DNA from 3 places in the Paenibacillus sp. FSL H7-0323 genome. Region 3 is predicted to be linked to each of the others. Evidence: predicted binding sites of a transcription regulator. Region 3 holds the regulator's gene; each other region holds the start of a gene.
The links. The regulator LexA, encoded in region 3, represses DNA repair genes until DNA is damaged. The targets are predictions, from matches to a motif close to CGAACATATGTTCG.
Positions count from the first base shown of each region.

Region 1 (9,943 bases), 1.3 Mb from region 3:
ACCATCCTTTTAAATCTTTTTAAGTTATAGTATGGGGACAATAATGACATGAACTCAGCGAATGGACATGAAGTTGTAAAATAAGTTGGGACGATATAAGGAACTGCTGAATAAATTCACGGCTCAACAAAAAAAGGAGCTCCGCGGCTCCTCATTACTTTTTTTCTTATCTCGTGTACCTTAAAGGCAATAGTTCAGTGATTTCATATTTAGCTAATCGGTCATCCTCCGATACAATTATCTTGCAGTCTATTCCATAATCCGCAATTAACTCTCGGCACATGCCGCAGGGAGAGACTACTTTAATCTCTTTTTCCTCGCTGTCTGGGTCAGAATGCCTTACCGCAACAATCGTATCAAATTCCTTATAACCTTCGGATATCGCTTTGCCAATCACCATCGCCTCTGCACAGACTGTAATCCTCCCCATGCTGGCTTCCACATGTACCGCTGTAAAAATCTCTCCTGTTTTAGTACGAAGCGCTGCACCCACATGGTGCCGTCCCCATTCATAACGCCTGGTAATTATATCTTCGGCAGCCGCAATAAGCGTCTGATCCTCAATGGTAATTATGTACTCCATATCCAGTTCCGTCCTCCTTTATTTTACCTAATTATATTAAATCGCACTGAATTATGATATAAGATATACTATTTTAAGTGCCAAAAAAGGAGGAGCAGAATTGAAAGTAAAAAAATGGATCTCCAGTCTCATCATTGTTGCATTACTTGCTTTGGCTAGTTACTGGTTTGAACAAAACGGAGAGCCTACAGACCCCTCGTCTCCATCCGATTCGAGTGTTGTTCAGCTAACCTTCCCATCAGACCGCTATCCTGAGACCGCCAAGCATATTCAGGATGCCATTGCGAAAGGTGAATCCGCCACATGTACGATTAACCGAGAGCAGGCTGAAGAGAACCGTAAAGAGTCCTTAAAAGGGATTCCCACTAAAAAGGGGTATGACCGGGATGAATGGCCAATGGCTATGTGTAAGGAAGGCGGCGTTGGTGCCGACATTGAATACATAACGCCAAGCGATAACCGCGGGGCAGGAAGCTGGGTTGGCAATCAGCTGGAGGATTATGCAGACGGAACCCGGGTAGAATTTATGTTTAAATAACGGTCTGTCTGACCAGCCCCAGGCAATAGAATAGCCCCACCTGGCATTCGCCAGATGGGGCTACACTGCACATCAGCTAACTTAGAATAAGCAAGCTTTAGTGATGATAACCAGCAAGATGAAAAGTACCAGAATTGCTCCTGTTGAAGTCCAAGGACTACACACCGGACCTACTGATGCTGGACTTACTACCGGACCTACGTTACAACCACAACCATGTTCCATTCCCATTTTCAATTCCTCCTAATGATTAATGACTACAGCACAAGATATGTAAAAAGGAGATAAGCCGTTTGGGCGAATTGGCAAACAAATGCCAATCACCTAATGAATTGAAGGTGGACAGTCGATAAACAGGATATACACAAAGGAGGTGCAATATGGATATAGCTGCATTATCAATGGCAATGAGCCAAGCATCCTTAGCTCAAAATGTAGGGATACAGGTCATGAATATTGCCAAGAATCAGGCTGAAACCCAGAGCCAAACCATGGTGGAAATGCTGGGCAAAAGCGTTGCTCCTAATTTAGGAAAAACACTTGATATTAGTGTGTAATTGCTTTATGCTAAGGATACATGAGAACGAATGTTCTTGTGTATCCTTAGCATTTTTTTACTCTACATAGCCCTTCGGGCTTTTCTTTTGCGCATTTATGCGAACATACGATCCCATTAATGATTTATTAGTGATTTTAAACGAGGTGAATAAGTTGGAGAACATGAAATCATATTATCAAATGACTGTGCTTGAGAAATGGACGGAGGATTTATACAAGCGATTAAATCTTCATCAGCCCTCACAAATTTCAATATCGTATATTGCAGAGCGGCTTAATATCTGGGTTCATTATTTGGATGTGAGAAGCAAGAGCATTGAAGCGTCTGCAGGGATGTACAGCCTGTTTATCGACAACCGCCTTCCAGCCAATCTTCAACGGCTAGAGTTTCTTCATGAACTGTGTCACCTCCTTCGCCATGGCAGTGATAATCAGACCTTGATGCCAGAGCATTTCACGCGGGCACAGGAGGATGAATCCGAGCGTTTTATCTTGTATGCGGCGATGCCTTACTCCATGATCTCCCGCATGACATTGCCTGAGCAACGGGAGGATGCCATCTCCTATCTCGCAGCAGAATTTCAAGTTCCTGCCGAGCTAGCCTTACAGCGGATTGATCAGATCCAAAGACGTGTGTTCCAAGGGCAATTATTGGCCGTGATGGGAAGAAACGAAGAACGACTGACACATATTCGCAACGGATCACGGAGATAATAAGCTTAGTTGCAATAGTGCTCTGCATATTCATTTATGGTGGAATTTCTCGTGAGGGGGAACGACATGGAAGCCATTAAAGTAATTGAATTATTACTGACTCATCCGGATTATAATGTAGATGCAGTACACCCCGAAATCCCGGATTTCGTGGGCATTGAGACGATTGAGGTGGATCACGAAACGGGGACCTTCTCCATTTTATTGCAAGAACCCAAAGAGGACTAAAAGAGAATCATTATTCTTCATAAGTTAAAAGGCAGCAAATATAGTATGTCCCGGCAATTCTTCGTTCGCTTATGCCTGGATTACTATTGTTATTTGCTGCCTTTTTGTATAATCTGTTATGCAAATACAAACTGTATCACCAATAAGAACTAGAATAATGAATATACCGACAAAACCCCATATTAAAAACCATAAGATTTCCACCCCGGCAGCCTTGGACTTACCTGGTCCTCCAGCATCTTAATTTGCTGCTCCAGCTCCAGTATTTTCTCTTCCTCCTGCGTCATATATCTATGAATGACATACCAGTCTCAGTATATTATCTTATACTATATACAAATTATTTATATGGAGGGAATTAATGAAGAAAAAAACAAAACTAATCTTCATCGTTCTAATCCTTTTAATCTATGGAATAACATCCTTAGCCCTCCACTCCTTCCAAAATCATATGAACAGAGAAGTCATTCATTATCTAGTAGAGACGAGAAATTATAAGAAAGAAGATTTTGATAAAGTATACACCCAGATTGCCAAAGCTCCCCTCGTAAGTACCACGGTGATTTTTGCAGACGAACCCTACGCAAGATACTTTTATCGAAAAGAAAATGGAAGGATCTTTCAATACAGCAGGGCTCCTGTTAAAGGTAATGATCCTAGCTATACATATAAACATATCGAGGAGAATCTCCCGTGAAGGAGTTGCCCTATAAAAAAGACGCGTTTGTCCAGCAGTCAGCACTTTGCTGCTTGGGCAAACGCGTTTTTTTGATCTTCCCTGCTCTAAATAGGTAAACATCGTTTGCGTAGACAGGTGATGGTAGAGGGTCCAGAACATGTGCCGATGCACTTGACTAAAGAGAGTATGGATAAGCAACTTGAAACTTGTAACGAAGCCCCTTTTTATACATTAGGTCCACTGACTACAGATAACATTGGCGTGGTTCTTAGCAGCTATCGGACACAGTTGATCTTATGCGCGGTATAACACTCCATTTCAAAGTGTAGCGGACCCCATAGCCTTTATTGGCATGAAAAACACCATATAAGACCTCCTTTTTAAGGAATAGCGTCACTGATGAAGCTAGAATAAAAAGTGGACAGTAGTTAACAGACTGGCGATAATGAGTCCACGGAGGTGTGTTCACATGGGAGAACATCGACAACGGTATAACGAAGAATTTAAAAAACAGACAGTGCAGTTCATTCAAGAGCAAACAAAAACAGTGGGCGACTTGGCGGAAGAGCTCAACATCCCAAAAAGTACCCTGCATCAATGGATGAGCCAGTATCGAGAATTAAAGAATGAACCGGCAGCTAGCGTGGATCGAGTACGAGAACTCGAGGCACAGTTGAAAGAAATGAGCCGTCAACTTCAAGAAAAAGATATCAAGATTGCCGATGTGGAAGAGGAATTAGCGATCGTAAAAAAAGCAGTGCACATCTTCAGCAAACCAAGGAACTGAGATTCCAGTTTATTGAAAAACATCGCTCCGAGTTTCTCTTGGAGAAGATGTGCATGACCCTACATGTGTCACGGAGCGGGTACTACAAGTGGCGGACAGAAAAAAACAGTACGCATATGCTTCGTAAGGCTGCGATAATGAAGCGAATTCAGTATCATTTTACAGACCATCAAAAGCGGTATGGGAGTCCGAAGATCACCCGCCTGTTACATCAAGAAGGTTATACCGTTACCGAACGCACGGTGAGTGTGTACATGCGACATATGAAGCTTCGCTCCATTGTCTCCAAAACGTATCGGGTACAGACCACTGACTCCAATCATGACCATCCGATTGCCCCGAATACGCTGAACCAGCAATTTAAAATACGCAAACCCAATTCAGTATGGGTTACCGACATTACGTACATTCCTTGCCGGGGAGGGCGCTTGTACCTGGCTAGTGTGATGGACCTTTGCACGCGCGAAATCGTGGGGTGGCGTTTGGACAACCATATGGAAACTAGCTTGATTTCGGGCGCTTTACAAGATGCCTACGAAGCTAAACAACCGGAAAAGGGTCTATTACATCACTCCGATAGAGGTTCTCAATATACTTCTCATGAATACACGAAGCAGTTGAAAGCGTATGGCATGGAGTCCAGCATGAGCCGCAGAGGTAACTGTTATGATAACGCCTGTATCGAGTCGTGGCACAGCATTTTGAAAAAGGAGCTCATTTATTGTAATCCGCGATTCAAAACTAAGGAGCAAGCCTACCAGACACTTTTTCAATATATTGAGTTTTACTATAACCGCAAGCGAATGCATGGCGCGCTGGGGTATCTTTCTCCAGTTCGTTTTGCTGAGCAATTGACTAGAATGTCTGTTGCGTGACTGTCCACTTTCTTGACAGAGGTCCATGAAGTCCGCGAACCTGCTCAAAAGCCTATAAATATGCAAATAACGACTTTTGAGTCCGTAAGCCTCTGGAGATAATTTATGAATAGGCATTCTTTACGCTCAAACATAAGGAATTTTCTCAGGAACAAAATGTGACCTAATGCCGTCCTAAATGGTGTTATAGGTAAAGGGGGGCACAGTATCATGCAGCGATCCATGACCCGGCCGGGAAATCATGTGATGAAGAGTTACGAAATCTACGCAGATATGCTGTTCCGGATCGCTTTGGTCCATCTAGGCAGCCGGCAAGATGCCGAAGAAGCCACTCAGGATACCTTCATCAAGCTAATAGAAAAAGCGCCGGAGTTCAAAGATGCCGAACATCAGAAGGCATGGCTGATCCGGGTAATCACCAACCATTGTAAAACACTACTGGGCAGAGGCTGGCGCAAGCGCGAGGTTAAGCTGGAGAGCGCTGAGCCAATTGCGGCAGACAGCCCCGAGGATTGGGCTCTGCTGCAGTTAGTTATGGCGATGCCCATGAAGTATAAAACCGTAATCCATCTTTATTATTACGAGGACTATCCCATCCAGGAGATCAGCAAGATTCTGCAGATTAGTCAGTCTGCCGTGAAGATGAGACTTCAGCGGGGACGGCAACTGTTAAAACTGGAGCTGGAAGGAGCGGAACCACAGTGAAGGAAGATCAGTTTCGAACAACATATAAGAAAGCGGTGGATTCGATGAAACCAGGTGAAGAGATGAAAAAAGAATTGTTCAATAAAATAGAGCAGCGGCAGGAGCGGAAGCGTCCGCGCAAAACCGTTTATATCGCGGCAAGTGTCGTGCTCGCCGCAGGAATCGGTCTGGCTGGGCCTAGTATATGGCAGCAGTTGAACAGTCAGAGCTCCCCAGGGCAGGTTGCCCAGGTAACTCCGGGAGCAAGTAATGCTGGCAATTCAGGCACAGCTACATCCGGCAGCATTGTCATTCCCAAGCTGAAACTGCCAGATAAGGAGTCTGGCGTGAAGGCAGATATGATCGCCTTGGTCGTGTATAAAAATAATATTTATACACAGTCAGCGACTCGCATTGACGCTGCCGATGCTGCTGCTCTACGCGGTGATAAGTTGGGACGCACTACAGGCGGCATCAACGAATGGAGCGGTAACGACGAATATATTGAGTTAGCCTCGAACATCGGCGAAACGGATCTCTATTCCGTGAAGGGCTATGACCCCAGCTTTCTGATTATGTCCTATTCGGTAATCAACGGCGAGGTATTCGCCGAACTGTATGAGCACACCAACGGCATCACCATAAACAGCGGCGCCGACCTGTTCGGCAAGCTGAATCTTGAAGGCCGAGTTACTTCAGCTCAATGGGAAAGCTTCAACAGTTGGAACAACGGCCTCCAGCAGCAGGCGCCACTCGCCAATGGCGAGGCGCTTGATAGCTTCCTGACAGCCCTCCAAGCGGCTAAACCACTGGCAGCAGAGCCGCTGATCGAGCAAGGCATCTACGACAGCGAAGACCGTAAGATCATCTATTTACAGCTGGAAGACAACGCCCGAGTAGAGCTGACGCTGTTCGGTCAAGGACTTGTTCGCTACGGTCAAGCACCGGTATTCTTCGAGGTCGAATCCGGGGCATTCCAGCAGCTGTGGAACAGCATGAAACTTTAGGAATGCTGGTGGAAACCCAGGGATAGCGGTTGGGACTGCGGTTGGGACTGCGATCGGGACTGCGGTTGGGACTGCGATCGGGACTCGATCGGGACTGCGATTGGGACTGCGATCGGGACTGCGATCGGGACTGTGATCGGGACTGCGATCGGGACTGCGATCGGGACTGCGATCGGGACTGCGATCGGGACTGCGATCGAGACTGCGGTTGGGACTGCGATCGGAAGCAATTGAGAACCTCGTTTCGGTCGCCCTCTCTCCATTTGACAATTTAGCTGGCTGTTAACAAAAACGGCGCTGCTTCAAAACCATTTCATGGTTTGGAGCAGTGCCGTTTTGTGCTTTACTGTATGGTTTACGAGCCCGCATACTAGATATGCTGGTTGTAGAGGTGAGACTACTGATTGTTCCTTTAAAAGCTGCTTCTCATTGTAATTTCTGCGACTAAATCTATGAAGAGCACGGCACTAACGAGCTAACGAATTAACGAACTAACCTCCTCCACCTCGAGCTATCGGACCCAGATGTCGCTATTTGCTGATTTTCAGCCTTAAGAGCATGGTTTCGGACTCCATGGACGCTAATGCCTAGAAAGAGGCTCACATGCGGTACTTTTTATGCCAATAGCGACTATGGAGTCCGTTAGAATTGCAAATGTGGAAAAAAACCGCTTTAAGGGTCAGCTGTGTCCGACAGGAGAAGCATCGTTCACGTAATTGTTATGGAATCAAATTTCAAAGGAACACAGGGTCTCTCTCGATACTTCCGATTGCTGCAAAAAAGGAACGCCCACCATGGACGCTCCTTGAATTTCTTATTAGTCTACTACACTCTAGCTAGTTACGCATTTACACTTTCTGTTTTACGATCCTGTCTTGCGTGTAATGTTTTCATCGCAAATCTTGCGATCGGCTGCGCAACCAACAGTTCAATCCAAAATGCTATTCCAAAGTTTCTCGGCCAGATGTGAAGGAAGTTTTTAAGTGGATCCAGGCTTATTTGTTTCGTCCCAACCCATGTGCCGATAATTGATAGTAAAATAGATAACACTGTGACATTCAATAAAGTATTCAACAGAATCCTTGCATTAAATCCATCGGTTTGTCCCGTGAATTTCGGCATCACTTTTCCAACAATCGGTCCTGCAACTAATCTTACGGATAAAACTACGATCATCCACATAAACGGAATAACCTTTAGTGTATCTATATACACTTCCTTACTGAAGCCGCGTTCCAACCCCACAATAATAGGGGCAATAGTGTTAACTGAAATGATTGAAATAATGAGTAAAAATAGTATACCTTCTTTTCCGTTTCTGGGCAGTCTTGTGTCTCCATGCATGTTTGTCATCTCCGTGAATAATATTTCAGATGGCAGACGTATCATGAGACATATATTTTTGGCCCAATAAAAAAGACCAATATCTCTACACACTGATTTAATAATTATAACATTTATTTAAAATAAATGTCAGACCTTCTATTTAAAATTCTTAAAATTCTCCTGCTGATAGCGAATAGTTACCTGCATGCGCCTTACAAGATCAGCAGTGGCAGAGAAGTCGTAAAAATCGTCAATTGCTGTTCAACTTATAATCAAGTTACTTCAGATCATGCTGAAATTTTATTTGTATTTCCCCACCTAATTAGACCTCTCAGTATTCATTTCCGCGATTTTTCTAATTCCCTTGTCCAAACACAATGAATCTCAATTCATATATATATAGCAAACTAATAAAGAGGTGAAGCTCATGGCAACAACAACAGGCATCATTACGAACACAGGGACTACCCCAGCATCCAACGTGCTCATTAATATCGATAATGACAACCTTAGTTTTTCATCTAACGTAGTCTATCACGTTTACGTATGGAATACCTTGGTTAGTAAAGGTTTAGTCTACTCCAACTCATTAAATGTTAATGCTAACACCAGCCAGTTTCTCGGTTTTAATATCGCAGGCAATTCAGCTTATGAAGTCCAATTTCTCGTAACTGGAAACGCACCGGCAGACACGATTATCACGGTGTTCGGAACGGATTCGTCAGGAAACGTCATTCCCCATCAAAGAGTGCTGCAATCCGAACTTACTTTCATAGCTCAGCTGAACCCATAAGTACCGAAAACTCTCTGACGAAAGGAGCTTTGCATGGCTAATATTCAAATTTCGCCGAGCGCAAGCGTTCAGTTTGAGCCCACCATCGCGGTAAATTGGCTTAATCCTTCAGTTATGGTTGCCGTAGCTGTAGATCTTCGATTAGGCCCTCCTAATATAGGTTTATACAAATCTATTGACGCAGGTGCCACTTGGACAACAACGTTATTGCCGTTACCGACAGGATTTGCAGGCATCGAAGCACCACATATTGATTATATTTTCCCGACCACTTTCGTAGTATTAGCCCACGCCTTCGATTCAGACGGTCTCAGCGGGTCGATCGTTTCCTATACATCTGCCGACAATGCCTCTTCATTCGGACCTCCAGTCATCGTGAATCAAGGGTTTGGGCAGTTTGTAAATGATGATCAGGTGGTCGTTGTCACCGACAAAGCTGGATCAAGTCCCTTTTTTGGAAATGTATATACTGGTTATACGCATGATTACAACACACAATTCATACCGGGAAATACGATATTCTTCAATCGTTCCCTAGATAACGGTAGTACCTATTCCAGTCCCTCCCTGCTGTCTTCGGTCGAAGAATTCGAAGAATTCCCCGGTATAGCAATTACATTAAATGGGATTGTTATCGTGGGATGGATCAATCAGCCTCCCGGTAATACTGATCTTAAAATTCGCACATCCTCAGACGGTGGGGTCATTTTTACTCCTGAAACCATGGTCGCCAGCGTTGTAGTCCCACCAGATCCATTGCCGGGATATACATTTAGATGTCTGACATACCCTTCCCTCGCAGCAGATATTTCTAATGCACCGACGACGCGAGGGAATGTCTATGCTGTATGGCAAGATTTTCGAGAAGGTTATTCCGATATTTTTCTTGCCACTTCCACCAATTTTGGTGTGGATTGGGGGGCACCAATATCCATTACAGGTAGTCCGGTGGGCTCCCAAAACTTTTTCCCAGCCATCACCGTATCCCCTGCGGATGGTGCAATATTCGTTACCTATTACACTAATCGAGTCAACCCCCTCAACCTTGATGTTTATCTAGCAACATCTAGAGATGGCGGTATGACGTATACAAACACCCGGATAACAACAACTTCCTTTGACGTCACCGGCATCCCCCTAATTGGGGACTACATCGGTAATGCCATCGTCC
Region 1 is NZ_JBBODB010000001.1:3,149,205-3,159,147, forward strand. Features, by position in the region: gene MHH89_RS14320 (cytidine deaminase) at 167-583, opposite strand; gene MHH89_RS14325 (NucA/NucB deoxyribonuclease domain-containing protein) at 684-1,121, shown strand; gene MHH89_RS14330 (hypothetical protein) at 1,203-1,352, opposite strand; gene MHH89_RS14335 (YjfB family protein) at 1,502-1,678, shown strand; gene MHH89_RS14340 (ImmA/IrrE family metallo-endopeptidase) at 1,842-2,393, shown strand; gene MHH89_RS14345 (hypothetical protein) at 2,460-2,621, shown strand; gene MHH89_RS14350 (DUF3139 domain-containing protein) at 2,983-3,318, shown strand; partial or broken gene MHH89_RS14355 (phosphomethylpyrimidine synthase ThiC) at 3,433-3,552, shown strand; gene MHH89_RS14360 (transposase) at 3,770-4,087, shown strand; gene MHH89_RS14365 (IS3 family transposase) at 4,099-4,962, shown strand; gene MHH89_RS14370 (RNA polymerase sigma factor) at 5,173-5,667, shown strand; gene MHH89_RS14375 (hypothetical protein) at 5,664-6,653, shown strand; gene MHH89_RS14380 (hypothetical protein) at 7,494-7,997, opposite strand; gene MHH89_RS14385 (hypothetical protein) at 8,407-8,772, shown strand; gene MHH89_RS14390 (sialidase family protein) at 8,806-9,943, shown strand, end outside.
Region 1: MHH89_RS14340 (ImmA/IrrE family metallo-endopeptidase) is a predicted target of LexA. The motif match lies at 1,779-1,792, and genes of this name have one in related genera.

Region 2 (9,943 bases), 1.3 Mb from region 3:
GGTGAATCAGAGCGGCCAGGAACGAAAAGGGAGTATAAACCTGATTGCAGGTAAGCCGTATGAAATAAAGGTGGAGTATTATGAGAATGCGGGCGACGCCCGGGTTGTTTTGCAGTGGGAGAGTCCGAGCCAGATCAAGGGGGTTATCCCAGCGGGGGCATTTTATCTTCCTTAAAAAAGAGTACTTCAAGTGTGCAAGCGCAAGCAAAAAGCCCCGGTTTTCCGGGGCCTTTTTACGTATGAACGTCTTAAATTTGCTCGCGGTAGCTAATGTTGTTGGCGATCTTCTCGTCACGAACGGCTTTGCGCAGAACATCTTTGACGGTTTGGGCATCATGGATTTTTCGAAAAAGAAGCTGAGGCGCTGAGGCATCATCAGAAAATACAGTTAATGACCCAATGCCAAGCATCCGGTCCATGATAGACTGTTTTACGGATAAATCGCGTACGCGCAGCAATTCGATTTCTTCAACATTTTTACCGATAAGTCCGGTCTTTACCATAATACGCTGACTTGTAATGGTATATGAAGTTGTGTTAAGTCCTACGATTCCTTTGAGTCGATCCGAGATGCCGGCAGGTTTGCCTTTCCAGAGCACGACTTCTTGGATGACATGATTATTATCTACTGCGGGTCGATGAGCGGTTACTGGAGCGGTACCGTCAAGGCTGGTTCCACATTCTCCACAAAATTTAGCGCCCTGCTTGTATTCCGCTCCACAGGTGGTGCAATAAGGCATAAATACTCTCCTTTCCTGATCACAATTAAAATAATTATAACATAACAGTCATTTTACATATATTTCATTTGCGCTTTACACAAACCGACATTATCCTGTTAAGTGGAGGGATAAATAATGAAAAAAGCTTTACTAATAGGAATGCTGATGATGACTGTCATCCTTAGCGCCTGCAGCAATAATTCAACTTCATCGGCACCTGCCACGGAGGAAGAAGTGCAGGAGACCGTGCAAAACTTCTACAATGAAATGTCTAAACTTGAAGAGTCAGGAAAAACTTCTTTAGCGGAGTTCAACGAAGCCATTGCTGGTTATTCAGCAGGAGAACTCACGGACAAGCAGTTGGAGAAGAAAATTAAGCAATTCCAGAGTACCGCAACTGATTTATCGAATCAAGCCGAGAAAGTAAAAATTTCCTCCAGCTTGCCTGAAGACATTCGTAAGTTGCTCGAAGAGTCTAAAGTTGCCTTTGAAAGTGCTTATTCTTTAAAAGAAGAGGCCTCTCAAGGTGCTGATTCCGCAAACGTTACGGCTGAGCAATTTAATGAATTGAATCAGAACGCTGATGTAGCGATGTTATTCGGTATTTCAAAGCTTAACGAGGCAAGAGAAGCAACAGGACTTATAGACTCCGAAGGTCAGGCTACCTCAGAGTCTGGGGACGTTGTTCAAGAATAAATCAAATCAGGCGCTGCGCAGTTTATCTGTCAGCGTCTTTTTGCTGCGAATTTTAGCTTGGATAGATATACATTAATATACATCTTTTGAATAAAGAGTGACTCTTAAAAAGGTATCTTTTTCCTGATTATTGATTAATATGCGAAGATGCGGATATAATACAAACATACGTTCGTGTTCAGAGGAATAGAATATAATTAAGGAGGGGTTACCATGGGCAAAAAGCTGGAGAAAAACGGGCTGTGGGAAAGCAGCCGCATGATGCTGCCGGAGCATAAGATACGAATTATAAGAGATGAACGGGAAACGCTGCGCCGCATCAAGCCTATTCTGGATGAGCAGAAGCTGGAGGAGATTGAATGTACACTGGCTTTGTCGTTGCGGAGTCATGTACGAGTGACAGTTATTCTTTTTGACCCTTTTGAAAATACGATGTTAAGTGGTTTTGTGACTTCCATTCACACCCACTCGCGTGAGTTTAAGCTGCAGTGGGCGGAGGAATGGAAGTGGATCGATGTGGATGATATTGTCGAGGTCTACATCGTTTAATGCTGAGAACCGTTGCCTTCGCTTTTCTCATAAGCGATTAAGGTAACGGTAGGATTACCAGTCAGATGTGCAATGGAAGCTTCAGCATTCCGAATAATTTCCAGTGCTTCTTCCTGTTCACTAAGGGCTGCAACTTTATAGCTATCGCTATGAATATCCATATGTCTCCCACCTTTCGTTAAATATTTTGTCCTTTTTTGTGGAAATCATCCTAAAGGGGACAGGGGTACAGGCAAATAGGGCAGCGGCATCATTGAATATACCAAAGGGGTGATTCTATGCTGACTTTGGAGCAATTGAGGGAAAAATCCGCGGCGCGTCTGGTCGGGCTTCATCCTGTCTTGGCGGCAGGTGCGAATGTTTTGATTCAGCAAAGCCATGCGAGAGGAGTCCCTATCGTTATTACTCAGGGTCTACGGACCATTGCTGAGCAAAATGCTTTGTATGCGCAGGGTAGAAGCAAACCAGGACCGATAGTTACCAACGCTAAAGGCGGTACCAGCTATCATAATTATGGTCTTGCGTTTGATTTTGCGCTTTTGCTGCCGAATGGCACTAGCCTTTCTTGGGATATCAATCGTGATGGTGATAAGGATAAGACAGCAGATTGGCAAGAGGTTGTACAGGAGGCTAAGCGGCTTGGTTTAGAATGGGGCGGGGACTGGACCTCTTTTAAAGATTATTCACATCTGCAAATGACTTTCGGTTTAACTATAGATCAACTTCGGGCAGGTAAACGTCCAACGACGGACCAAGCCAAAGAGGCTTTAAAAAAGATTACCGGAGGGGATGATCAGGTGAACAAAGACGTTACAGTGACCATTAACCTAAACGGCCGCAAGCTTACCGATGGCGTTCTCGATACCGGAACAACCTATGTACCCATACGTGCGCTGGCTGAGGCGCTTGGAGCAAAGGTTACTTATGATGCTGTGACTAAGACAGTTAATGTAGTAAAAGAGTAAAACCACCATGCATAGACAGTGCCGTCCAAGGGGAAATTATCAGTGATAACTAACCTTAAAGGGAGGCATAACACTGTGAACAAGCTGATAACAAGCCTTGCATGCGGTACTGTATTATCAATGAGTCTAATGGGAGCTAGCTATGCATCAAATGCCGTGGGATCAGCAGCATTGGGCGGTATCCCCGCCGCGAATACCGGGATGGATGGGACTGCGGAACACACTCGGATGATGAATACGGAAGGCAATTTAATGAACGGCACCACGGGAACAATGAATCAGCATGAGAGCATTATGAAAGACAAGATCCGCATCGATGATAATTACAGACCTAACAACTACAACACCAATAACTACAATGACACCCGGAACAACTACAGAACCAACAGCACTGTCAACCCGGCAACCAACACCACACAGACCGGCAAATACCGTGCAACTAGTACAACAACGAATGCTGCAACTAACAAAGGATCTAACTGGGGCTGGCTCGGTCTGCTTGGACTTTTGGGTCTTGCCGGAATGAGAAGCAGAAGTGACGAGCGTAGATAATCCGCGTTTATAATAACCCGTATCGGTTCTGGCTGAACGGGTTATTTTTATTGTGAATAAATTTTTTTCGAAAAAGGATTGCGCGTTATCGATATTCATGATATTATATTTCTTGTCGCGTTATATGTGAACAACGTATGAAGCTTCAACACATAATATGCCGGGGTGGCGGAACAGGCAGACGCACAGGACTTAAAATCCTGCGGTACGTGAGTACCGTACGGGTTCGACCCCCGTCCTCGGCATCATAGTGAAAACCTTGAGAAATCAAGGTTTTTTTGTTTTTCTTGAGTAAAACTTCCGTCAAAAGCTAAGGTTCACTCCTTTTCAGTGCTTGTCTAATCACAAGTTCTGGAGAGGAGTTTTTTAATATGTAAGATTTCATGAACCGCCGTATATCAAACGGTAAGCAGAGTGGTATGAGAGATCCGAGCCTTTTGATTACTGTCGAATAACATCTTAATTTGTTGTATTATTAATTAATCTAGTTTTCAAGAACCAAGGAGGGTTAAAGTTTGCTTACACTGAGAAGAGCCGACCCGCGTCAAAGTAAAAAGCTCAGTCTTACATCGCTGCTTACGGGCTTGGTTACGCTGGTGGTTCTACTAACCTCAAGCATCCTTCTGATTGGCTCTTACGAGTCTAAAAAACAATCATTGATGGAGACTACACTCCATCTGAATTACTACAACGCTGACCGAATGACCAAAACAATGGATTCCTTATTTCAGTCCATGCGCAGCAGTTTGGAATACAGTGCTGACACACTCTCCGATGACGAAACCTCAACGCCGAAGCAAGTGGATGATAATTTGGAACTGATGCGCAATAGTAGCAATTACTTCAATTCTATCGCCGTGCTCGATGCCGACGGGCTGATCCGCAATGTAGTACCGACTAGTTTGGGGTCAGTAGGAAACCATATTACTTCTAAGGTCGGTTTAGAAGCTCTGGCGTTAAAAAAACCTTACATATCCTCCCCCTACATGACCCAAACCACAAAGAGACTAATCGTTTTTATGAGTCAGCCGATTTTTAGCAAGAATGGTACATATCGCGGTATTTTGAGCGGCACATTTTATCTGCAGGAGAACAATATTTTGTCTATGATTTTTGGCGACAATAACGTGGACGATTCTGGCTCCTATTATTATATTGTGGATTCAAGCGGGCATCTGTTGTACCACCCGGATAAGCAGCTCATTGGGAAGGATGTCAGCAATAACAAGGTTGTGCAGAAACTCATGAATGGGGAGAGTGGGGAACAGCAAGTGCGTAACACCCGTGACGTTGAAATGCTTGCCGGATACTCCAGCGTTCCAGCCAACGGATGGGGAATTGTGGTCGTTTCGCCGATTAGTGTCATCCATCATCAACTGATGGGGCACCTTCGGACCATTCTCTGGTATTCGTTGTTTCCGTTCATTATCCTCCTGATGGGCGTCATTCTCGTAGCACGCAAGCTGGCCCGGCCTTTTGTGTACCTGGCAAATCTGGTGAGCAGGATGGGCAAGGAGAAGATTGAATTGCCAGAAGCAAAGCCGCAATGGAGCCGAGAGGCAGATCTGCTGACCAAGGCTGTGTTGCTTGCCGTGACGGATATTCAGAAGCAGACGGATCAACTGACCCAAGAGGCTACGACGGATGCTCTGACCGGTTTAATGAACCGGAGATCGTTAGAGTATACGATGAGTCAGTGGATTGACTCAGGACAACCGTTTTCGCTCATTGTACTGGATGTAGACAAATTCAAACTCGTGAACGACACTTACGGTCATCTCATCGGCGACGAAGTGCTGAAACATGTAGCCAAAGTTATAGTTACCTCGGTTCGTCCAGACGATGTTTGCTACCGCTACGGCGGTGAAGAGTTCATCATCTTGCTAGCCCACACAAGACCTGAGGAAGCTTTCATCATAGCTGAAAGAGTCCGGCGGGCAATGGAACAAAGCAGGGGGCCAATCGAGACACAGGTTACAATCTCTCTAGGAATCGCCCATTATCCTTTTCATACATTGGAGCGGGAGGGGCTGCTGGAGAAGGCGGATCAGGCGTTATACTTGGCCAAGAGCAGGGGAAGAAACCAGACTATGGTCGCTGATGTTTGAAACAATGGCTCGAAATATAGAAGCATATAAACCTCCTTTGCTATATCTGACTAAATCAGATGAAGTAGAAGGAGGTTTTGTCAATGGCTATACGTTTAACAAAAGTTAAAAAGGCAGCAATAGCAATAATGGAAGAAGCATTAAACAGTCTATCAATTAGAAGAAAGCGAATAACCTCAATGAACAAGCAGTCCTTGATTACCCATACATATCAATCTACGTTTCAAACATCTACCCGACACTACAGAATCAGATGATGAGTTTAGCCGTCAACTACGCTCATTTGCGCATATCCTGTTGTGCTGTACGTGCTAGCCCGAGCCCCATATGCAGTGTTTGAATTCAGTTTAGTGAGATATAGTTTTCCACCTTGCGGTAAGTTATTTGCATAACCTACATCCGAACCAGTGTTAAGATTTGTGAAACCGGCATTATAGCTTGTCCCTGGTAAAGAATCACCTATCATTGTGACTCTATTAGCGCTGGAATAAAAGGTGTAAAACGGTAGTGACGCTCCAGAATTTGAGGGTTCAAATAAGTAGACAAACCCAACATAATTCGCGGCTAGGGTATGAAAATCATAAGTTTGAGGCTTAGTTAACTGTTCTTTTCGTACATCTTCTTTCAATTTAGGAACATCCCAACCTGGAAAAAGGTCCGAAAATTCTGGAAGTTCTACTAACATTCCATCGGGCAACTCATAGCCAACCTGACCATCAACAGTCCAAGAAGTACTGTATATTATAGAATTCCTTGCATTCAAGATGTCGTCTTTCCATTCCGTAGGAGCTGCGTCAACATCCTGATAAGCGAGCTTCTCTTCCGACAGGGAAGCGAAGTAGTTCTGCTGATTACTTGCAAGCGCAAAGCTTGGAGTGAGGAGGAGGAGGAGAGCCAGGGCCGAGAAAACAAAGAGAGATTTCTTTTTCATTAACTAGTAGCCTCCATTCTAAAATTGGGAATTTGGTTTTTCGTTCAACGTGAAAGTATTCGTTAATTGTTCATCGGAATTGCCTCCGTTTCATTAGTGTTAAACTATGAAAATGCTTCTTCATAATATATATGTCTTAATGTATCGAATTGGGGACAAAGATTTTCAAAAATATCCCAATATTGTTATTGTGTGTGATAAATAGGATAAAATATTTCTATTTTATAGATTTGACATGAATTCAAGACAAATGTAGAATATCATTGTAGACAGTTGTCTTAAAGGAGTTGATTAATAGAAATAATGAGAAAATTGCCAGATGCAGAGTTTGATATCATGAAAGTTGTGTGGGCCAATGATTCACCTATAACGACTAATGTTATTATGCAACAGCTTGGAAATGATAGGAAATGGAAAGCGCAAACGGTCATTTCTCTTATGTTACGGTTGGTTGAGCGTGGCTTTATTCGAACTGAAAAAAAGGGAAAAGAGCGCACTTATTTCCCTTTAATTAACAAAGAGGAGTACCTGAAATTTGAAACAGGCGACTTTATGGAGCGTTTTCATGCGAATTCATTCGTTAGCTTGGTTGCTACGCTATATGCTAGTAACAAAGTAAAGGACAGTGACCTCGATCAATTGGAAAATTGGCTGAAAGATAAGAGGGAGTGATATGCAGGGATTTTTAGTTACCGTGCTCCAATGCTCTGTATCTATGTCATTGCTGACGCTTGTGTACGCGGCAATACAGCCCTTTATATCCAAACGATATGTCGCAAAGTGGAATTATAGGGTTTGGCTGCTGCTTGCGGTAGGCTGGATATTCCCCTTTCGTCCACAGATTGACCTATTAGTTCTCCCTGTGACCATGCCGGATCTTCCTGCAACGCTTGTTCCATCCATAATCCGTACTGTCCCCTTAATGGACTTTGGGGATAGGGGGGATGCTTGGGCAACAATCTCTTTATGGTGGGTGCTTACAGCGATTTGGGGGTGCGGTATTGTAATCATAATACTGTATCATGCTCTACGGCATAGTCGTTTTATGAAGACGGTACGTCGTTGGAGTGATCCTGTAACCGATGCGAAGGTTCAAGGGATTTTAGACAGTGTAAGGTCGGAACTCGGGATTAAAAAGCATATAGGTTTATGCGTATGTGAAAGCGTTACAAGTCCTATGTTCATTGGCTTTATACAGCCTGTCATTTTACTGCCGCGAGTGAAACTATCAGATGATGAAGTGTATCTAATTCTAAAGCATGAGTTGATTCATCTTAAACGGCATGACCTCTGGTGCAAGGCCATGATCTTGATTGCAACCTCGTTTCATTGGTTCAATCCAGTTGTCTATCTTATGGCAAAAGCGGCAGCGGAACAATGTGAAATCTCTTGTGACGCATTGGTTTTACAAAACGCAGATCATCAACGGCGAATACAATATGGGGAAATCATTATTACTGTTGCGAGGAATGGGGCGAAGCTCCAAACAGCATTATCAAGTAATTTTTATGGAGGGAAAAAAGGTTTGAAAAATCGCATTTCTTCAATCATGGACCTAAAAGAGAAGAAAAATGGTGTTCTATTCCTTTGTGTGGCGCTGATAGGAATTATATGGATAGGGTCCGCGTTAACCGTTTCAGCTAACGCAGATGAACCTCAAGCATCTACTACTACCGAAGTTGTTACTTCGTCGTATGACAGAAATGACAATATTGATAGCGATAGTGAAATTGTTAATGAGGTAACACGCCTCAAAGAGCTATTGCGCCGCTATGCAAATAACCTAGGATATAAATGATGAATAGGAAGAAGGCAACCTTTTAGAAGGTTGCTTTTTTATTTTTAATTTTTTTGAAAAAGTGTTCCTATTATCTGTTTATAGGGTAGTATTAAAATACCAATATTTATATGTTTATATAAAATTATAACTAAAGTAGATTGTATTTCATAAAAAGGAAATGGTGGTGAGAAGGCGGTGCTAAATGATAATCAACGTCGCACCATAAAAGTATTATATACGGAAATGTATAGTTCATTGTTGGCATATGCACAAAGCAAGTTGAATGACCGCACACTGGCCGAAGAAGCCGTTCAGGACACATTTAGAATCGCATGTGCTAAAGCCGACAAATTTCTATTTTGTTCCAATCCGAAAGGCTGGCTATTTAATACATTAAAGAATGTTATTAAAAACAAAGTTCGCAGTCGGGCATACCTTAAAAATATAGTAGTAACTTCATTCGAAATAGATGAAAACGTTATCTTTGAGGATAGTGACGTACTTGATGTTGACTTTATATTTTCTGACTTAACCAATATTGAAGACTATAAATTACTTAAAAAAATTACTCTGGAGAAGTATTCAATGATGGAGGCGGCTAATGAAATTGGGATTTCTGTAGAGGCCTGTAAAAAACGGGTTCAGCGAGCAAAGAAGAAGTTGAAAAAAGTTTTGAAAAACATAGTTTAACCAGCCAGCAATCATGAAAATAATATAAGTGTTCTGGCGCAAAAAAACAGTGGCGCAGCAAGTATTGTATTCAACCTTGTTAGCAGGAGAGGTTACGGCTATCGTGGAGTGGATCTGACGAATGTCGCTACAATCCAAGAGGCTTTAGTGTTGCTAAAACAAGAGGCAAAAAAAAACCTTAAAGCAAAATGTATACGCTTACGGGTGGAGTGAAGAGTGTTGGGGCGAGCTTCCGGGGCAAAGCTTATTAGAGGAAGCTTTTACTGACAGGGCTGTAATCGCCATTAATTTGACGAAAAGCTATTGTTGGATGAACAAGCTTGCCCAGGATAAGTATCAGTTTCTCCCTAACCAATGCAGCGCGGAATCACGCGCCCGTCTCCTTCATGACATGATGCAGGATCAGGAATTAGTCAGACAAGAGTTTTTGGACTTTGCCCGAATGCTTGCTAAGCGGGGTGTAACTTCGATAAAAGATATAGGCTTTGACAGGCATAGCGGTTTGCTGCCGGTCCTTGAAGAGCTGGAAGCAGCGGGAGAGCTGCCGTTGCAGGTCCATTTCGCGCTTGGATGCTTATATGGCTGCTGTGGCCGGAAAAGAAAATGAAAGCCGGTTTTATAATTACAAGTCCATGCTTGAGGCCAATGTTCCGATTACGATGGGTAGAAATGGAAACGGTTAAACGTAAAATAAAATGGTCCCTTCCTCATAGTTATACATTGATTTTTCTGATTATCGTGGCTATTGCCAGATTAACCTGGATTGTCCCGAGCGGCCAATTTGACCGCCAGGAAGTGCTGGTGGATGGTTCCTCCAGAACAGCCATCATCCCGGGAACCTATCATACCGTTCCTAAAATCAGTGAGCAAGGGGATTTGAGACAAGGATTTGCCCAAATTGCCAGTGCGCCGTTGGAGGGAATCATCAATGCTGCTGATGTCGTCGCCTT
Region 2 is NZ_JBBODB010000001.1:3,137,953-3,147,895, reverse strand. Features, by position in the region: gene MHH89_RS14315 (glycosyl hydrolase) at 1-175, shown strand, start outside; gene MHH89_RS14310 (PH domain-containing protein) at 249-740, opposite strand; gene MHH89_RS14305 (hypothetical protein) at 858-1,418, shown strand; gene MHH89_RS14300 (YolD-like family protein) at 1,632-1,967, shown strand; gene MHH89_RS14295 (hypothetical protein) at 1,964-2,128, opposite strand; gene MHH89_RS14290 (M15 family metallopeptidase) at 2,246-2,932, shown strand; gene MHH89_RS14285 (WGxxGxxG-CTERM domain-containing protein) at 3,008-3,484, shown strand; tRNA gene MHH89_RS14280 (tRNA-Leu) at 3,644-3,729, shown strand; gene MHH89_RS14275 (sensor domain-containing diguanylate cyclase) at 4,000-5,592, shown strand; gene MHH89_RS14270 (hypothetical protein) at 5,855-6,523, opposite strand; gene MHH89_RS14265 (BlaI/MecI/CopY family transcriptional regulator) at 6,827-7,195, shown strand; gene MHH89_RS14260 (M56 family metallopeptidase) at 7,197-8,321, shown strand; gene MHH89_RS14255 (RNA polymerase sigma factor) at 8,499-8,993, shown strand; gene MHH89_RS14250 (hypothetical protein) at 9,304-9,600, shown strand; gene MHH89_RS14245 (hypothetical protein) at 9,663-9,943, shown strand, end outside.
Region 2: MHH89_RS14300 (YolD-like family protein) is a predicted target of LexA. The motif match lies at 1,580-1,593, and genes of this name have one in related genera.

Region 3 (9,943 bases):
ATGTGATGCCAGTCTTTTCAAAAGCATTACGAATACCAATACTTCCAGCTTTAACGTTAAGTGTATCTTGAGAGGTCTCCAGCAGCAAAACATCTACTTTACCGTCGATCAATGCCACTGCTTGTTCCTCATAGCTATCAACTAACTCTTGGAAAGTAACGCCTCCAGTTACTGAGAGCGTTTTTGTTGTTGGACCCATAGCCCCCACGACGTATCGCGGACGGTCAGGTGTGTCATATTTGTCTACTGCTCTGCGAGCCAACTCTGCTGCCGCTAGATTGATCTCACGTGCCCGCTGAGGAATATCATATTCAGCTAGCACAACAGAGGTTGCACCAAATGTGTTAGTCTCAATGAGATCAGCCCCTGCTTCGAGGTACTGCTCATGAATCGTCTGAATGACTTCTGGACGTGTTAATACCAGCATTTCATTACAGCCGTCCAGCTCATCGCCTCCAAAATCTTCTCCAGTAAGAGGCACCTGTTGGATCATCGTGCCCATTGCGCCATCAAGGATCAAAATCCTTTGTTGTAAGCTTTCCTCAAGTGTATATTTAGCCAACTAATAGTCCCCCCAGTAAAACATTAGAGTAAGTTTAGCAGAATAAAGGAATTTCGAAAAGCCTTCCTTTCCACTCTGCTTTATCTGTTATTGCTCAGTAACCTTTGCGAACCTTTGAATCATGGTTTCACAGACAGCTCTTTGCTAGGCATAGAGTGCTGTGTCCGGGCTGTCACATGTGAAGTGACATTATATTGTCCTTCCTTTTCAAGGGTCCCTTCTGCTTGATAGACTCCTTTACCAATTAGCTTTCCCTTAAGCTCTATTTTCTGTCCCTCATCATTTTTATTCACAATTTCGAACAGAACCTCTTTTGCATCATCTACTGCCTCGTTATCTTGGGTCACCACAGCTTCAAAGGTTACCTTTTGATTTACAACAACTTCTTCAGGACTCCATTGTAGTTCGACTTTGATAGGTTCCATAGACATGTTCATATTCATGTTATGTATTTCTGAATGCTTGGTTCCATTTGAAGAACATCCACCTAGTACTAGAAGTGTTGCACCTAATAATACAGCGACTAATTTCTTCGATCTCATCATTCGGAGCCCTCCCAATCATTATCGAATAATAAAAATCTACCAATTCATGTTATACATCTCCATCTATTATACACATTATTATTGGTTTTTCAGTATTTTGCATCAATTCCGCATTAGTCTTGTGACTTAAATCATTTACTTAAAAATCTAATGAAATCCTTATGTTAGTATGTATGTACAGAAAAGCAGCGAGTTTCTTAGGATCTCAGAAACTCGCTGCTTTTATAAAGTCTTTATATTGGAGCTAATAGCTCTGTATATCTTACAAGGATTGAACTAGTGGAAGAAGTTCCTCAAGGTGATTGATTTCATGATCCGGATGAATATCAAGACTAGGTGCTCTACCTTTTCTATTAATCCAGACCGCGGTCAACCCTGCTGCCAGCCCCCCACGGATATCCGTTGTCAGCTTATCGCCGACCATAACCGCTTGCTCAGGCGTTACATCAAGAAGCTCTAAAGCATGCAGGAAAATTTCCTTATCCGGTTTGCCTTTACCAAAGCTTCCGGAAATCACAATATGATCAAAGAAAGGAATTAACTCGGGCACACCATCTAGTTTCTCTTGTTGCAGTGCAGGACAGCCGTTCGTAAGTAGCAAAAGCTTCACTTGACCCCGTAACTGTTCCAGTACATGCATTGTTTCTTCATAGATGTATGGACGTTTTCTGCGCTCTGCTGCGAATTTAGTTGCCAAGGTCTCAGCTAGTGCTTCGTCTTCCACCCCTAACACTGCAAGTCCGCGACGCCAAGACTCTTTACGATATACCGGTGCAAGCTGCTCCAATTGACGGAATTCTGGCTGTTCACCTGCCGTAAAGTTAGCCCAGAGTGCTTCATAAGGATTAATTCCGATCATCTTTGTAAATGGGAACGTCTCATAAGATTCATACAAGCTACTTGCTTCCTTACGAACTGCAACTTCTAGTTCTTGTGGATCGATCGTATCCCCGGCGGCTTCACAAGCAGAACGAAATGCTTCTTCGACGCTCCGATCATCCCACAGCAATGTATCATCAAGGTCAAATAGTACAGCAGAAATTGGCATTACAGGTCTCCCTCTCCCTTTAACTGGTCTAGTTCTATTCGTGAACTACTTCAATGTTGTGAGCTTTAGCAAATGCTTCTAATCGTGTACTCATCGCATTAGTATCATAGCGATTCATAAGTTTTGTGAAAATCCATTTCGTACGTTTCCCTTTGTGCTTAATGACTACAGCTCCACGCGAAAGGGTGATTTTCTCAATATCTGCAGCTGGAAGTCCGCGTTCGCGATTGAATTTAATAGTGGACAGTCTTGCTTTTTCCACCTTCAAGTACGGACGACGGAAGAACAATAGCGCTGCCAGCAAATAGTACAGTACTACTCCCAGCCAATTAGCCAGCATGCCATTACCTTTGGCCTGATCAATAGAACCAACTACCCAAAACATAGTGCCAAGTATCACTAACACTACCGGAAATGCAATGTTGCGACCTTTAAAGACTTCGGCATTCTGGGTAGGAGATTTAGAGGCATAAATCGTATCCTTGCCTTGCTTCTTTCTTTGCTTGTTGATTTGCTGTGTGTTGCGTTGAACCATTCTTTCCCAAGAACGGGCCATGTGCGTTCCCCCTAGTCATCCTGAAATATCTATGAAAAGGAACAGCGAGCTAATGTTTAAGCCCCTTGTTACCTTGTTCATGCTCATCGTTATCTACTACTTCAATAGTATTTAATTGTGCTCGGAAGTTATTGCGGATATTCCCCAGGTAAATTTCACGAAGCTTGGCGCGTTCCGCCACTTCCTCTTGATTAAGGCCTACGCTCTTCTGTTTGCGTGCCAATTCGTTAATTCGCGCGACCAACTCATCAATATTCAATACTTTCCCTCCCCCTATAAATTAATTCTAACTCTGCCATGAGAAAAAGAGCTTGTCAAGGTCTACTCCCTGCAAGCTCTACTGGTCATTCTATTATGTTCTCAGAAAATTAATAAATAGGTAAAGTAAGTATGTCTCCAGCGTTAATTTGACTACTCTTAATCCCACTTGAACGTTTAATTCCTTCTATATAAACAACTGTCTTCATATCAGCTGGTTTATTCTTAAGGGCAATACTCCATAGTGTATCTCCACGTTCAACCACAATCCGCTTCTCTTCCTTCATTATAGTCGTCGATCCTGCAAATACATTTCCCACTACTGTTAGGCCAGATAATACTAGCACGAAAATCAATATTAACTTAATAAAGAAATCTTGACGGAACAACGAAATCATCCCTCCAAGCAAACGTTCCGTTATCTCTTTCACCTTAGCGGAATTACGGGCAACGTCATTATGTCCTATAGATTCAACCACTGGGGCCTTATCGTAGATGCTGCGGTATGTACTGTATTTTAGCATAATCATCATCCTCCAAACACTTGTTCTTACTTTCGAATTTATAATAACACGAACATGTGTTTTGTTCAATACTATTTCAGAACAATTGTTCTCTTTTTTTCGAGAGACTCAAACGGTTCATTTTATTATCATTCATCTACCATTTTTTAACTCTAGCAGATTAATATTTATAATAGTTAGAACTTATGTTTGTGCGAACGGTAGTTCTATGTTATAATTTTCCCAAACATTACTATATGGGGTTGATTCCAATGTCAAAGATTTCAAGTCGCCAGCTGGCGATCCTGGAATTTATACGAAGCGAAGTCCGCAGCAAGGGTTATCCACCTTCCGTCCGGGAAATTGGAGAAGCTGTTGGCCTTGCTTCCAGCTCCACAGTTCACGGTCATTTGGACCGGCTTGAGAAGAAGGGACTTATTCGTCGAGATCCAACGAAGCCACGTGCAATAGAATTACTAGGCCAAGAGGATTCAGAGAATGTTCACCAATTCGCGCAGACCATCTCACGGATTCCTGTCGTAGGTAAAGTTACCGCCGGGGTACCTATCACTGCTACAGAGAATATCGAAGACTACTTCCCACTTCCTACTCACTATGTAGGTGACAACAAAGTATTTATGCTGTCTGTCATGGGTGATAGTATGGTTGACGCAGGCATTATGAATGGTGACTATGTGATTGTTCGCCAACAACAAACAGCGGACAACGGAGATATCGTTGTAGCCATGACCGAAGAAGATGAAGCAACCGTTAAGACCTTTTACAAGGAACGTGATCATATACGGCTTCAGCCGGAGAATCCAGCTTATGAGCCGCTTCGCCTTAATCGCGTAACTATTCTCGGAAGAGTCATCGGATTGTTTCGAGATATCCACTAAGTATGCACTTCTAACATAAAAGGCTGTTCCGCATATGCGGAACAGCCTTTTTTCTACGTTTTTTTGCTTTTCCAACCACTTACGAACATTTGTTCCCAATGGCTAAAATGGCCATTTTCTATGAATAACCCTTTAGGCGTTCTGCTCATATCCTAATTAGAAAGGAGTGTTGCGTATAATGCCCAACTACCGAATTATTGTAGATCTGACCCAACGAATGTTATATCTTCTGGACAATGATATTGTGATTAGAGGTTACCCTGTCGGCATCGGTAAGATGTTAACCCAATCCCCAGTGGGTGAATTCACTATTATTAACAAACAACCCGACCCAGGGGGTCCCTTCGGTGTGTTTTGGATGGGACTGTCTAAACCACACTACGGAATTCATGGAAACAATGACCCTTCCTCCATTGGGAAAGAGGTGTCCCACGGCTGCATCCGGATGTACAACGAGGATGTGTTAGCACTCGCTGCTATTGTCCCTATAGGCACACGAGTAACGATAAGAAATTAAATTCGAATGGAGGCTCGGCAACCCCCAAATCACATTAAAAAATGGGGGTCATTACATAAGTAAGTATTTTTTCATTAGCATACTAGGAGTTTCGTGATTATATGTCGAATATTGTTAACAGGATTGCAAATTGAAAAGGATGTGTTTAGTTTGAATAATTCAAAAATTAGAACCCTCGTCGATTTTAAAGTCGATGCACTGGGTAAGCTGTCCGGTTTACTTTTAAATGATGAACAAGCTAGTGGAAAAAAAGTGAATTTGCTCACCTCTTTTGGCAGCATTCAGGGAATCGTCTCTCCAACCGTCTCCAACAAAGAGGATGTATTTGATTTAAAATCTTTGATGGATGATGTAATTGTAGACGAATACATATCTTATTTGGGAGCAGAACACCCTGATAAAAATTTCAGCTATAACTTTGTTGTCCTCAATGACGTTACTGTAAGACCTTATGCTAGTTATGGGACTCCGATCGAATACAAACAGCTGATTGTTTATACCGATCATATCACTGCCTTCAATTTTCTATAGGTTTTCATAATCATCTTAAAAAGCACCCTTGCAGCAACCCCCAATTTTGCATCATTTGCAGAATCGGAAGGTTTCTCTGGGTGCTTTTTTTGGGTTAATCGTGAAGCCGATCCTATAATTCCACGAATTTCCCTTTTAAAAGATACTAGTGGAGATCATTCAGGCATATCTTTCAATAAGCAACAATTTGAGTCTAATGAGATAACTAGGAGGTGTGATTATATGCTGATTATCTTGATGTACTTATTTGCTATTTTAGGAGTTGTTTTAATTCTAAGTGCCGCCATTATAAAATTGAAAACGCTATCTGCTTCATCTGAAATTTCTAAGCTAGTTAATGCGACCTCATCTTTTAACATCAGCTTCACCAAAACATTCATTCCCCCCAATCAATCTCACTTGATTGCACTTAACGAGCCTAATAAAAAATTGGCAATCGGTACCAAAAATCCGAAGAGTAACAAAAAAGCAGTAGCAAAGCTATACTCTTTTGATAATGTAATGGGATCCGAGATTGTGGTTAACGCACTCACCCTTTCAAAAGTCTCCAAAAGACATCAAAACAGCAAAACTACTGCAACAAGTGCAGATATTAACGTCCTTAAGGAAGCTGATGAAGAAGCTAATGTGATTGAAGAGCTTACGCTTAAAATATATATGAACAGCAAAGAAACGCCTGTGTATTGTATCTCCTTCTTGCCGGGTTTATTGCCTATTCAACAATCCGACAACCAGTACAAGGAAGCTTACTCCCAAGTACAACAATTACATGCACTGTTCAGGTCAATCGTATCTGAATAATTAAGTTGTTTTTTGCGCAATAAGATGTGTGAAAATAGCAACGTCCTTGTATGGAGATAAACTGCTTAACTTAAGCTCTAGCTCCACCATTTCTACATGCCATTGCTCATCCATTTTTATTTCATTATCCACAATATATCCGTAGATATTATGTATTCCGTATATACTTCTAATCTCATAACCACACTCCGCGAGCCATTCCACTAATTGATCTTTTGTATAGATGGTAATGTCTGTTTGAATAATGCCGCTATATTCCTGCGTGTTTCCAATACTGTCTATAGCCCCCATAGGATCTTTATTCATAACGGCTTTTTTCATCACTTTTGCCACTGGATTATGAGTTATAAGAGAAAGCATTCCGTTTTCATTTTGTTTTTTACTAATGTCCATTAACAATTGTTTTGGATCATCGAGATATTCAAGCACATTATGGCAAAAAATCCAGTCATATCCGTCCGCTAATACATCTGCATCTTGTAGCGTTGCCGATCTAAAGGCTATGTTAAGACCGTCTTTACATGCAGACTCTTGCGCAATGACTATCATCTCTGGAGTCGGATCTATCCCTGTAACTGTATAACCTTTTTTTGCGAATTCACGACTGGTTATCCCAAAACCACAGCCGATATCTAAAATAGATTGAACCTCTTCAGAGCTGCAGTGATTGTCAATTTGCTGCCAAGCGGAATGATAAAACAATCTCCCCCAAGGCATTTTAATGTAGTTTAAATAAGAATCCATTGATCTAGCAAAAGCCTTTGATGTAGACGCCATATCGCCATACCCCCATTTGTTTTCGACATAAAAAAATCTAAAATTGCACACTAAACCCATCAAACTGGTGAATGCCCGTACCATGTGCCACTACCTTTTGCTCACGTAACTCACGAACCGCCTTTTTGACCTCTTGTAAAATAGATGGATCTAAACCCAGTGTATTATGAGAACCGAATACTTGGGTAACTCCTGGAATTTCCGTAATCTTTTCTAAGGAGGCCACTAAATCAACCGGACTAGTCGAAGGGTAAAAGGCATAGATTGGCGTAACGTCATACAATAAATCACCTGTAAACAGATATCCGTTGGCATGATCAAAAAGGCTGATATGACCTGGCGAATGACCTGGTGTGTGGTATATTTCTATTTTACGCCCGCCTATGTCGAGCACATCCCCTTCTTGTAAAAGAGCTGTTGGCTTCCCTTGAAAAGGTATGTAGGTGTTAGGATCAAAGGTTTCAGGAACAGGAAGGGTGATGTCCCGGCTCATATCTTTTCGAATCTGGGCAAGGGACAAGCCTTTTATTCCGTTAATCAGCCAATCCTCATCCGCTTTATGAACATAGATTGTCTCGAATTGCCCATGACTGCCAATATGATCTGCATGCACATGCGTAGTTATGACAGCGATAGGTAAATCCGTTAACTGATCCGTTATTCTTTTTATATTATCAATACCTAATCCCGTATCAATTAACGCGGCTTGTTTTTGCCCCAAGAGTAAAAAAGAATGCACCTTTTCCCAATGTCCATATTCACTGATTGCATAGGTGGTCGGATCAATTTCCGTTACTGTAAACCAACGATCTTTAATCAATTACGCCCCCCCCATTCCATTTTCCCCTTACATGCTCTTCTCCCTTACAATAATCCGCCTGTTCATCTGCTTGATAGATTTCTTGATAGGGCAAAATGTTGATTTTGCCTGAGTCTGGATATTCGCAAACATCTATTCCCTGATTCGTTCGGAGATCCAGATACCTGCATGGTGCATCGGAATGATTATAAAGCTGGTGCGCCCCTTCCGGTCCCATTTCAAAAAATATTACATCCCCTTCAGTAACCTCCGTAAAACCCTCGGGTGTTCTTAACATCGCTTTTCCCGCTAAAATCACAAATATTTCTTCAGCATTTCTATGAAAATGATAAGGAAAAGAATATTTATCAGGATCTAAAGATCTGATATCAAAAACTAAATGCTTGGAGCCCACCATTTCAGCTAACCTTTCACTCGTATGCCAAGCAAACTCTGGGATCGGGGACTGTTTTTGTGTAAAAGAGACCGTATTTTCATTAAAAATCTTCACCATCTGCAACACTCCTCCTTATGTTGTGCGTTCATTTACAACAAATAAAGAATCCCAGCTACAGCTAATGAAATAAGACCACCTAAAGCGGACCAATTCGCTACTTTGTTTTTAGCTTTACGGTCTTGCTTAGATTCCGAATAAAAGTTACCTCTTTGTTGTGTACCTGTCGTGAAGGCTCCAACACATATACCTGAAATTATAAAGAAGCCCAATCCTATGTAAATAAAAATTTGCATGAACTTACTCCTTCCCAGGAAAGAATTAGTTATCTATATATAAGATATTTTAACATTAAATCCCTCTACTACGTGCCATGACTTTCGGACCCAGATGACGCTATTTGCTAATTTTGAGCCTTTGAAGCATGGTTTCGGACTCCAGTGACGTTATTCCTAAGGATGAGGCTCATATTGAGCGTTTTTAATGCCAATAGCGACTATGGAGTCCTTTAGTATCCCAAATGTGAGATAAAGCTCCATATAAGGTCTGTTGGGTCCTATAGCGGGCTCATATGCGAAATTTGCAACCTCAGCAAACGAAAATTGGCGTTCGAATGAAGTAAGGTACCAAAAAGAAGAAGAAGTGTGCCAACAACCATTTTTTTGATTATGGTTATGGCACACCCCTTCTACTCCGCACAACTCCTACGGCTCTGATCACACTTAATTCCTTTCAAGTTCAAGTGTTGCCAGTGAAACCATCACCCAAGGTGCAAACTTATTCGACGAATCCCCCTTAGGATTGTGTATCCGAAAAAGAAAAGCTTCCCCCGCCTGATTCTTCCAGACCATATAATCTTCTATCCCTTTATCACCGGTTGCCTGCAGATATAATTCTGCAAAACCTAGAGGATGTTCAATTAGTTCCCCGCTATGGTCGTTTGCTTTGCCAATTGCAGAAAGCTCGGTTTGTCCCTGCTGCTTCAAAGCTGTGAGATCGTAACCGGCAGGCAAGTGTTCAATTTGGGCATAATAGGTTGGATCCTTAGTCAATAATAAACGATTAGACTGCGAGTCTAGTGTGAAATCCTGAAAGACATACAGGGAATATCCATCACCTTGCTCAAGTGTACCTTCTTGCCCTGAAATCCCTCCCTCCTGTTCACCAAATGCTTTGGTCTTTGGCCGATCGGATGTTAGAGGATCAGTGGCCTCCGGACTGGCGGACTCCTGCACCTCCATAGAAGGAGTAGCAGAAGGTTCAGGAGTGGTTGTAGCTTCGACAACTGGCATAGGCGCTGCACTTGACGCTGTAGGTTTTGCCTCGTCTGTTGTTTTATTGTTACTACATGCACCGAGAATTGAGGAAGACAGAAGAATACTAGTAACTGTAGTTAATAATATTTTTTTCATTACGCACCTCCTTATTACTATATTAGTTATTACCCACATGAGTGACGTGTCCTCTTAATCTTCAAACCTTTTCTTCATTTTTATTGCTACGGATTGAAAAATTTCAAACAATCGACTCGTTCTTATTAACAGCTATGGAGTTGTGCTCGAAATTCAAATTGTTCCCGGACGATTCGGGCACCTACTATCTTAATTAATGCCACCAGATTCCATAAAGTGACCCATGAGATCTTAGTTCTTCTCGGTTTCATAAGGTTAATTGGACTGAGCAAGAGCAAGGT
Region 3 is NZ_JBBODB010000001.1:1,826,661-1,836,603, forward strand. Features, by position in the region: gene metH (methionine synthase) at 1-502, opposite strand, end outside; gene MHH89_RS08375 (FixH family protein) at 682-1,107, opposite strand; gene MHH89_RS08380 (HAD family hydrolase) at 1,370-2,155, opposite strand; gene MHH89_RS08385 (hypothetical protein) at 2,190-2,711, opposite strand; gene MHH89_RS08390 (DUF896 domain-containing protein) at 2,761-2,970, opposite strand; gene MHH89_RS08395 (LysM peptidoglycan-binding domain-containing protein) at 3,080-3,493, opposite strand; gene lexA (transcriptional repressor LexA) at 3,745-4,371, shown strand; gene MHH89_RS08405 (L,D-transpeptidase) at 4,550-4,888, shown strand; gene MHH89_RS08410 (hypothetical protein) at 5,039-5,419, shown strand; gene MHH89_RS08415 (hypothetical protein) at 5,642-6,220, shown strand; gene MHH89_RS08420 (methyltransferase domain-containing protein) at 6,221-6,997, opposite strand; gene MHH89_RS08425 (MBL fold metallo-hydrolase) at 7,035-7,817, opposite strand; gene MHH89_RS08430 (cupin domain-containing protein) at 7,810-8,307, opposite strand; gene MHH89_RS08435 (DUF5316 domain-containing protein) at 8,343-8,546, opposite strand; gene MHH89_RS08440 (hypothetical protein) at 8,973-9,662, opposite strand.